3 regions of the Cytobacillus sp. SAFR-174 genome follow, and region 1 is predicted to be linked to each of the others. Evidence: riboswitches for the same ligand, from Rfam matches in the RefSeq annotation. Region 1 holds a riboswitch; each other region holds the start of a gene.
What was found. A riboswitch is a leader RNA that binds a small molecule or an ion and turns the genes downstream of it on or off. The one in region 1 is predicted to bind thiamine pyrophosphate.
Positions count from the first base shown of each region.

Region 2: another riboswitch for thiamine pyrophosphate. It lies ahead of ACTHRG_RS03395 (3-oxoacyl-ACP reductase); the one in region 1 lies ahead of tenA (thiaminase II).
Region 3: another riboswitch for thiamine pyrophosphate. It lies ahead of thiT (energy-coupled thiamine transporter ThiT); the one in region 1 lies ahead of tenA (thiaminase II).

Region 1 is NZ_JBQCMZ010000010.1:100,794-104,068, forward strand. Features, by position in the region: gene ACTHRG_RS12240 (DUF302 domain-containing protein) at 1-279, shown strand, start outside; TPP riboswitch at 349-464, shown strand; gene thiW (energy coupling factor transporter S component ThiW) at 579-1,067, shown strand; TPP riboswitch at 1,225-1,326, shown strand; gene tenA (thiaminase II) at 1,387-2,076, shown strand; gene ACTHRG_RS12255 (DUF1287 domain-containing protein) at 2,097-2,804, opposite strand; gene ACTHRG_RS12260 (TIM barrel protein) at 2,909-3,275, shown strand, end outside.
Region 2 is NZ_JBQCMZ010000002.1:227,381-230,655, forward strand. Features, by position in the region: gene ACTHRG_RS03385 (Cof-type HAD-IIB family hydrolase) at 1-574, shown strand, start outside; gene ACTHRG_RS03390 (OsmC family protein) at 610-1,062, opposite strand; TPP riboswitch at 1,178-1,290, shown strand; gene ACTHRG_RS03395 (3-oxoacyl-ACP reductase) at 1,395-2,156, shown strand; gene thiM (hydroxyethylthiazole kinase) at 2,170-2,985, shown strand; gene thiD (bifunctional hydroxymethylpyrimidine kinase/phosphomethylpyrimidine kinase) at 2,988-3,275, shown strand, end outside.
Region 3 is NZ_JBQCMZ010000002.1:255,723-258,997, forward strand. Features, by position in the region: gene ACTHRG_RS03560 (MATE family efflux transporter) at 1-1,022, shown strand, start outside; TPP riboswitch at 1,075-1,177, shown strand; gene thiT (energy-coupled thiamine transporter ThiT) at 1,241-1,840, shown strand; gene ACTHRG_RS03570 (VOC family protein) at 1,989-2,360, opposite strand; gene ACTHRG_RS03575 (hypothetical protein) at 2,531-2,809, shown strand; gene ACTHRG_RS03580 (hypothetical protein) at 2,930-3,169, shown strand; gene qoxD (cytochrome aa3 quinol oxidase subunit IV) at 3,251-3,275, opposite strand, start outside.

The DNA.
Region 1 (3,275 bases):
GTTCAGGAGAAGCTGCAGGAAAAAGGCCTGGAATATAACGAGGCATTCCATGTGTTAGAGGTTTGTAATCCGAATGAAGCACATCGCGTTTTAACACAGAATAAAATGGCCGGCTACTTCCTGCCTTGTAAAATTGTCGTTTATGAAGACAAGGGCAAAACGAAAATTGGGATGCCTAAGCCGACAAGTATGATTGAGCTAATCAATGACGAATCTGTTCAAAGCTTCGCAGCAGAAATTGAAGAGCGCTTAATCCAGTGCATCAGGAAAAGTATATAAGTTAAAAGTTTGATGACAGTGCCGGAATAATTTGTTAAGCTTGAAACAGCTTATCAAATTAAATATCTATGTAACTACTAGGGGTGCCCCGAATGTGCGGGCTGAGAGGAAAGCGCTTATAGCTTTCCGACTCTTATGGACCTGATCTGGTTAATGCCAGCGGAGGGAAGTAGGATTTGACAATCTGTCGATTCATATACTTAAACCAAGCCGGGTCCTTTGTGGGGATCCGGCCTTTTTGTATACATACTTCTCATCCTGATAAGCAATCAGGCTGCCCTTTTAGAAAGGAGGTTTAGATGAAAAGAACCCGATTGTTAACTACTATGGCTTTATTTACGGCGATTGGGACACTGGGATCCCATTTGCTCTGGTTCCCGGCAGGTATAGCCAAAGCCTATCCGGTCCAGCATGCGGTGAATGTATTGGCCGCGGTGACGCTTGGCCCCTTGCCTGCAGCAGGCGTCGCTTTTATGATTGCTTTGCTTCGTAATCTGCTTGGATTCGGGACGCTGCTTGCGTTTCCAGGCGGCATGATCGGTGCGTTTTTGGCTGGTGTCCTTTATTTGAAATTCGGCCGGAAAATATGGGCTGTAGTGGGAGAGGTGGTGGGCACCGGCATAATCGGTGCATTGTTTGCCGTTCCATACGCAAAGTTTCTCATGGGCAGTGCAGCTGGTGCATTCTTCTTTGTGCCGCCGTTTCTGGTCAGCAGCATTGCCGGTGCGTCGATAGGCTGGATAGTATTAGCGAAGGTTAAAGAGAAGAATTTGGTTCAGAATATGTGATGATTTTGGGCTGGTAAAGCTAGTTGAGTAAGCAGGTAAGCGAGTGCAGCATAGCAACCTGACTTTATGAGCATTTTCAAGAGTTATGGGCAAAATTCAAAATTTATGAGCGAAAACATCAAGTTAGACAATCGATAAAAAATAATTAATAATGTGAGAAAACTGCTAGGGGCGCTACGGCTGAGATAAGGAGCTTTTCCTTTGTCCCTTGGAACCTGATCTGGATAATGCCAGCGCAGGGAAGCAGTGAGGACCTCAATATAAATCCTCATGCTTTTTCCCCGGCAGCTTCTGTATTTAATTAAGGAGGCTATTTTTTATGACTTTTTCAGAGATACTGCGCAAGGAAAATGAAGATTTGTTTCAGCTGATATTTGAACATCCATTTGTCCAGGGTATCGGGAGAGGGGATGTGCCGAAAGAGGCACTGGCTCATTACATTAAAGCGGACTTTGAGTATTTGAATGCGTTCATGCATATTTATGGGATTGCCATTTCAAAGTCTGCAGAGCGTAAGGATATTGCTTATTTTAATCAGCAAATAGAATTCGTATTGAACAGCGAAGTACATCCCCACCATAATTTTTGCCAGCAGATTGGCGTGGATTACGAAGCATTGCAGGGTTATCCGCTCCCGCCAACAGCTGATCATTATGTTAAGCACATGATGTATCATGCCCACACAGGCGGCATGGGTGAAATCCTTTCTGCATTATTGCCTTGTCCATGGACTTATTGGGAGATTGGGCTTGAGCTCATGAAGCAATATGAGCCAGATGAGAACCATCCGTTTTATCCGTGGATCTCTTTTTATGCAAATTTAAGGGTCGAAGCTGTGACCATGAATATGAGAAACCGTTTGGATGAGCTTGCTGATGCGGCATCACCGGAAGAAAGGCAGCGAATGAAGGACGCTTTCCGAAAAAGCTGCCAGCTGGAGCTTGGCTTCTGGGAGATGGCTTATACCTGCGAAGAGTGGCCGGCGGGCAGTCCGGCGGCAGTAAGATAAGAAAAACGCCTGCATCTGCTTTATGGCAGCGCAGGCGTTTTTTCAAAATCCCATCTGTAATGAGCGGTAATGGGAGTCTTAAAAGAAGATAGTTTTACTTCTGCTGCAAATGGTGTGGAGTTATGTATCACGTATGGAATGCCATCCTTCGTCCGCTTGTCAGATATGATTGCCGCATGGTCGAATTTAGGGGAAAGAAAAACCACGATGTCACCCGGCTGCCATTGCTTAAGGTTCTTAACATCTCCTGGAATCAGTTCTGTTGTTAATGACATTGCGAACCGGCTAAAAAAGATATTCTGGTTTGGCACCCTTCTGAAATCAATGTTCGGGTCAGGCTTGCCCTGGACTCTTGAATACAAGTCCGTATTCCCGGCGATATCCTGATCAATAAGATCCTTTATGATTACATCAGCTCCTTGGAATCCTCTCCATATCACGTCTGTACAGACACCTTCGCCATCGGGCGGATAGCCTCCCGCATAGTAGGCACTTTTATATGGCGTGCGCTGTTCCACTTCTTTTCTGGCTGTCTGGACCATATCAAGCGGATCAGCAATGCCGTTTTGATTTGAATCGGCCTGTGAGTAATCAGAGGGCACCTCCAGTTTCTTTGCAATTGGATTTCCAAAATGAATGCCGATGGAATCCAGAATAATTCCGCTCCGGAAAAAAAGAATGAATAATAACATTACTCCAATTATTGATGTAAATACCTTTTTAAACATAAAGTACACCTCACCTATTTTACTGAATAGACGGCATTATTTCCCAATAAGTTACATGAAGGTATGATAAGATTGTTATAACAATTCATAAGAGAGGGGATATAATGGTTCATAAAATAGGGGTATCAGGAAGCGTCATTTTGTCAGACAGCAAGCTGTTTCATAAACTTTTTAAAAGTTATTTGCCGCATATTGAGATAGGGGAATTTCAAGATGAGGAATCCTTTCAATGCTTTATTGAATTGCTGGGCAAAACAAACAAAAGCTTTGGTCTTCATTCGCCTCTTTTCCGGGGACAAAGCAAATACGATCTTCTGGAAAAGGTCAGTATGAATCCAGAGGAAGCCTGGATCCAGTTAGAGGCGGAAGTGGAAAGGATGTCCCGGCTTGGTGCTGAATACATATTGGTGCACTTTCCTTACTTTAAAAAGGAAACAAGTGGGAATCCGGCAGAGATCATTGAGGAGGGAC
Region 2 (3,275 bases), on a different contig from region 1:
TCATGCCGATTCCCTGGAATTAAACTCCTATTTAATCACGGTTAATGGCAGTGAAATATTCGGCCCTGATGGAGAATCAATTTCTAGAGCTCCCGTTGATTCCAAAGTTATGGAATGGATGTGGAACTTATCACAGTCACATAAAACCAATTTCTGGGCCACCAGCTGCGAACGGGTATGGAACAACGAAATGCCGGAGAATATCCATGACCATGAGTGGCTCAAATTTGGATTTGATATATCAGATGATGCAGTCAGGGAACTGATTCATAACGAGCTGCAGTCAAAAGGCGATTTGGAAATTACTAACTCAAGCTTAACCAATATTGAAGTCAATGCTCTGGGCATCAATAAAGCGAAAGCGATCCAGAAGGTAACAGAGATTCTTGGCATTTCAATGGAAAATGTAATGGCCATGGGAGACAGCTTGAACGATATTGCCATGATTGAGGAATCAGGCTGGGGAGTAGCAATGGGAAATGCCCAGGAAATCGTGAAAGAAACAGCCGATGCTGTGACGGGAACCAATGATGAATCCGGTGTTGCACAGGCAATCCGAAAATGGGCCCTATAGGGAACAAAAACCGGCTATCATGCCGGTTTTTTGGTTTACTTCATTGACCTAAGAATGGTTTCCTCTAATTTGACTTCTACATTCCCTTTAATTGCCCTTGAAATCATGCAGGATGCTTCAGCTTTTTGTGCAAGCTTTCGGGCAAGTGCAAGGTGCTTTTCATCGGCATCTGCCTTCAGTACGATAACCGGCCGATGAATGATTTTCCTGTAGGTGATCACACCATTGGTCACATCCACAACACCGACGGATTCCATCGTTAGGTCATCTTTCTCAATCCGGCTGCGTTCCATCATGGCTGCCAGGGTAATAATATAACAAGTTGCCGCCGCCCCCAGAAGCATTTCATCCGGATTGGTTCCGATTCCAGGACCGTTCATTTCCGGAGGGATAGATACCTTAGTTATAAGCCCGCCTGTTTCAATTTCACCCACATCATTGCGAAGGCCAGGCCAATGTGCTTTTAAATGAAAATGGTGTTCAGCCATATTTGAATCCTCCAAGTTATGTATTTCTACTTACACATTAAAGAGGAACAGGCAGAATTGCAAGACTTTACAGATTTCACGTTTCAGGCTAAGATAAAAACAGCCAACTTAATAGTTTTACTGCTAGGGGTGCCCGATGCTCGCGGGCTGAGAAAGAAACCGGACTGTTTTTTACCCTTCGGACCTGATCTGGATCATACCAGCGTAGGAAAGTAGTAATTGCGGGGAACGACGTTCTTTCTCTTAGATTATTCAGCCAGGTCCAATTTCGGATCTGGTTTTTATTTTGTTCTCAAAACAAATGAATTGGCTATCAATAAGGAGGATTTTCTATGAATCTTAACGATCAGATTGTCATTATTACAGGCAGCAGCAGAGGGTTGGGCAAAGAAACAGCAAAATCATTCGCGAGAGAAGGGGCGAGAATTGTCATTAACTATTTCCATAGCGAGGAAAAAGCCTATGCTCTGCAGAAGGAAATTGGCGAATCAGCCATTGCCATTCGTGCTGATGTTCGGGACAGAGTTCAAGTGAAATCCATGTATGAAAAAACGAAGGAACACTTTGGAGCCCCCATTACAACCATAGTCAATAATGCACTTGTGAATTTTCAATTTGACCCTATTTCAAAAAAAGATGCAGAAACAATTAAATGGGACGATTACAAAAATCAGCTGGAAGGTGCAATTCTAGGAGCATTGAACACAGTTCAGGCAGGTCTTGACGATATGAAAAAACAGGAGTTTGGCAGGATAATATCGGTCGGCACCAACCTATTCCAGCATCCAGTTGTACCCTATCATGACTATACGACCAGCAAAGCTGCTTTATTAGGCTTCACCAGAAATATGGCGAATGAGCTGGGCCAATATGGAATTACTGCAAATATGGTATCAGGCGGTTTGTTAAAAACGACAGACGCCAGTGCTTCGACCTCTAAGGAAGTCTTTGAAATTATCGAAAACTCTACTCCATTAAGAAAAGTCACAGATCCTGCAGAAGTGGCAGATGCGATAGTCTTCTTCGCCTCTCCCTGGGCAAGGGCAGTTACAGGACAGAATTTGGTTGTGGATGGCGGACTAGTTATGAATTAAAGGAGGATTCTAAATGAATATTCAGGAGATTAGCAGTCTATTAGATAAAGTAAGAGAGTCAAACCCTCTGGTACATAATATCACCAATGTGGTGGTAACCAATTTTACTGCCAATGGCCTGCTGGCAATAGGGGCATCACCTGTAATGGCATATGCGCATGAAGAGGCGGGTGATATGGCTAAAATCGCCGGGGCACTGGTTCTCAACATGGGAACACTGACTGAAAAAGAAGTGAAAAGTATGCTTATCGCAGGAAGGTCTGCCAATCAGCATGGTGTGCCGGTAATCTTTGACCCGGTTGGTGCCGGCGCGACAGCTTATCGAACAGAAACAGCCAATAGAATAATGGAAGAATTAGATATTAGCATCATAAGAGGCAATGCTGCAGAAATTGCCAATGCTGCAGGACAGCAATGGAATATTAAGGGCGTCGATGCCGGAGAAGCAGAAGGAAACACTTCAGATCTTGCAAAGTCGGCAGCAAATAAACTTGGTGCAGTCACCGTCATTACAGGGAAACAGGACATCGTTTCAGATGGACATTCCACTTTTACGGTCAACAATGGCCATCCCCTGTTAACGAAAGTAACAGGTGCCGGATGTCTTTTGACTTCTGTCATTGGAGCTTTCGCTGCTGTTGAAAAGGATCCAGTAAAAGCGGCAGCTGCTTCATTGGTCGTGTATGGCTCTGCCGCCGAAATCGCTGCAGAAAAAACGGATGGCAGGGGCCCGGGCACTTTCCAAATAGAGTTCTTGAATAGCTTATATACTATTTCAGCCGCAGATGTTGAGTTGCGCGGCTCTTTTAGTCAGATAGGAGGGGAATAACTATGAAGGTGAATAAAGCCTTAACCATAGCAGGATCAGACAGCGGCGGCGGTGCGGGTATTCAGGCAGATTTAAAAACCTTTCAGGAACTCGGCGTTTTCGGCATGTCAGCGTTAACTGCCGTAACTGCCCAAAACACCAGGGGAGTGCAGGGAGTTTATCCAATGACCCCAGATGCTGTTGCGTCCCAATTGCAATCCATTGGAGAGGATTTATGGCCGGATGCAGTCAAGACAGGAATGCTCTTCAGTGCAGAGATTATCGAAAGGGTTTCAAAGGAGATTGCGAAA
Region 3 (3,275 bases), on a different contig from region 1:
TCGGAACAGCCGGATTCCTGCTTGCTGAAAGGATTTTGGCCTTAATGGGCACACCTGCGGGAATGGCCGAAGGTGCAGCATCCTATTTGCAGATTAACTTTATTGGAATTCTGTTTTTATTTGGCTACAATTTTATAGGAACTATACTCAGGGCGCTCGGAGACAGCAAAAATCCTTTATACTTTGTCCTGATAGCAGTTGTATTAAATGCAATCCTGGATCCTCTTTTTATTTCTGTATTCCAGCTTGGTATTGAAGGAGCCGCTTATGCAACAGTCGTATCACAGGGCTTTGCATTTATAATCGGAATGGTATTCATACTCCGCAAAAAGCTGGCACCATTTACTATTCCTTCTTGGCCGCATAAAGAGGAGGCAGCATTGATATTCAAGCTTGGCATCCCTTCAGGGCTCCAAATGACTGTCATATCAGCTGGTGTTATGGCCATTATGTCTGTCGTCACCTCTTTTGGCAGTGACGTGGTAGCGGGATTTGGTGCCGCACAGCGCATTGACAGCATCATTATGCTTCCTGCGATGGCATTGGGAACTGCAGTCAACAGTATGGCGGGTCAAAATATAGGGGGACATCAATGGGAACGGGTGCATCAGATTGCGTTGTACGGAGTCATTTACAATCTTGGAATCATGTTTCTCATCGCCTTTGGGACGGTCTTATTTGCAGAACACGGGGTGCGCCTGTTTATCCAGGATAAAGAATCAGTTCACTACGGCACTGAATATTTAAAGATCATTGCCTTTTTTTATCCGCTTCTCGGCATTAATTTTGTATTAAATGGTGTGGTTAGAGCTTCTGGTGCGATGTTTCAAGTGCTGATACTGAATATCGTTTCATTCTGGATCCTGCGCTATCCTTTAACATTTCTATTTTCAAAGTTTATGGGTGATAAAGGCATAGCTGCAGGTATGGGTGTCAGCTTTGCAATAAGCAGTTTCATCGCCTATATGTATTACCGCACCGGAAAGTGGGATAATCAGGTTATCATAAGCGAGGGAAAATAAATCCTTTTCACCATCATGAATTTCATATATACTAAAAGCGGATAATTTAATAACGTGCCACAAGGGGAGCATATCGCTGAGAGTGAACAGTCCGCTGTTCTGACCCTTTGAACCTGTTAGTTAATGCTAGCGCAGGAATGTGGAATGATAGGCAGGTAGTTTTCTGCCTGCTTGTTCTCCCTTGGGGTATCGTCATACGATTGAAGGGGGATTTTTTTATGAAAAAATTAAGCCTGACGGCGATGATAGAGGCCTCATTTTTTGCTGCCTTTGCTATCATTCTTGATTTTCTGCCATCCATCAAGCTGTCGCCATCCATTTCCATATCTGCCGCGATGATTCCGATTTTCATTCTGGCTTTCAGGCGGGGCTTTAAGGTCAGCTTCATTGCAGGCCTCTTATGGGGAATCTTGCAGATTGCCATGGGGGATGCCTGGATTGCCACTCCGCTTCAGGCATTTATTGAGTATTTTGTGGCATTTGCCTGTATCGGTATTGCCGGTTTGTTTTATCGGGTCATCCAAAATCAGCTGCAGGCAGGTAACAAGAAGAAGGCATTGGCCTGGGTTGTCTTAGCCGTATTCGCTGGAAGCCTGGCTAGATATTTCTGGCATTTCATTGCAGGTGTGATCTTCTTCGGAAGCTATGCGCCGGAAGGGATGTCACCGATTCTCTTTTCCTTCCTGGCAAACGGAGCAACCATGCTCGGAGCGGCAATTCTCTGCTCAGTCCTGGCCGTATTAATTATTTCATCGGCACCGAGATTAATCATAAAGAAATCGGATGAAAGACTTCAAACTCAAAAGACTGCTTCCTAATAATATCCGCCTCTCTGAAATATTTCAGAGAGGTTTTTTATATATCGGCTTTGATTGATAAAAAGTTGTTTTCAGGAAGGATTATGGGAACGTCTGGTTAGGGCGTTCCCGTTCCAATACCGTTCAAAATGAACTATTTATTATAATCTCACCAGTGTACTTGAAGTTTATTGCCATTTGGGTCATAAAAATGGAAAAAGGCATGACCATTATCTTCTTTTATATCCTCGACCTTAACTTGATTATCAATTAAGTGCTGATGAAATTTAGATAATTCTGGACTTGTAAACCCAATGCTAAATTCTTGTTCATTATCAATTGTAAAATGAGCAAAAGTTTCATCTTCGGTAGGAACTAAGATCAGTAAGAAAGGTCCTTCATTTACTTTTAAAATTGCAAGTTTTCCAGTATTGTTTAGTAACTGGAGCCCTAATACATCTCTATACCATTGGGCAGACAGTTCTAAATCTTTTACAGGAATTCTAATATAATGTACTTGTTCAATAAATGATTTACTCATAGAATTCTCCCCTTTATTTAATTCGATATATCATATATTTCCTTTCTATACAGTTTTTCCCTTCCCTATTTTTGATTTAAATGCCTTTACCGGATAATAATCTTTCTAAACAAATCCAATATATTAGGCAATTACTTCTGAAAAATGGGTATATTACTTAAAAAAGGGGAGTGAAGACTTTGGCCAATACATTGCAGGGAAACATTATCACAGGTGTTTTTCATGCGGAAGCCAGTGCCTTTGAAATCCAGAAAGTAAAAAGCTTCAGTACCCAGTCAGTCCTCAACAAAAACCAATGTGAAACTCTGTATAACTATCTATCCCTTCATGAAGAAGATGAGGGAGGACAAATTATTACACTCTACGATCAAATGCCGCTCATGCTGACCCGGCAGGAAATATGCAGTCTGAAGAAAGATTTGGAGAACATTAAAAAGCTATATCAGTAGAAAATCGCTTTGCAGCTTGCAGAGCTTTTTTTTTACGAAAATAATTTTGACAAATTTGTGACAAAAAGTTTGACAAATTTGTGAACATAGTTAGAATATTAAATAAAAGGAGATGGGGAAATGACACTTCAACAGCAGCGTGTACTGCATTTTTTCAGGAATAGTACAGCAGCAGGTATTATAGTAGGTTTCATTGTTTTTATATCAGGCTTTTTTGTAAGCGGAATCACAGGCGAATATGTATTATCCATCGGCTTAAGCATTATGGTTTCTTCCATGCTATTGTTCGGATTCGGATTTTTTATCAACGTAATGGAAGAAATGACAAAGGGAAGCAAGGGAATCAGACAATACAAATAAAACCGGCCTCCAATGGGGAGACCGGTTTTTTTGTAATGCCTAGCATCAGCGCCGTGATCAAGGCACTTGTGCTTTCATAACTTAATGTGAAGCATGTCCAGAGGTT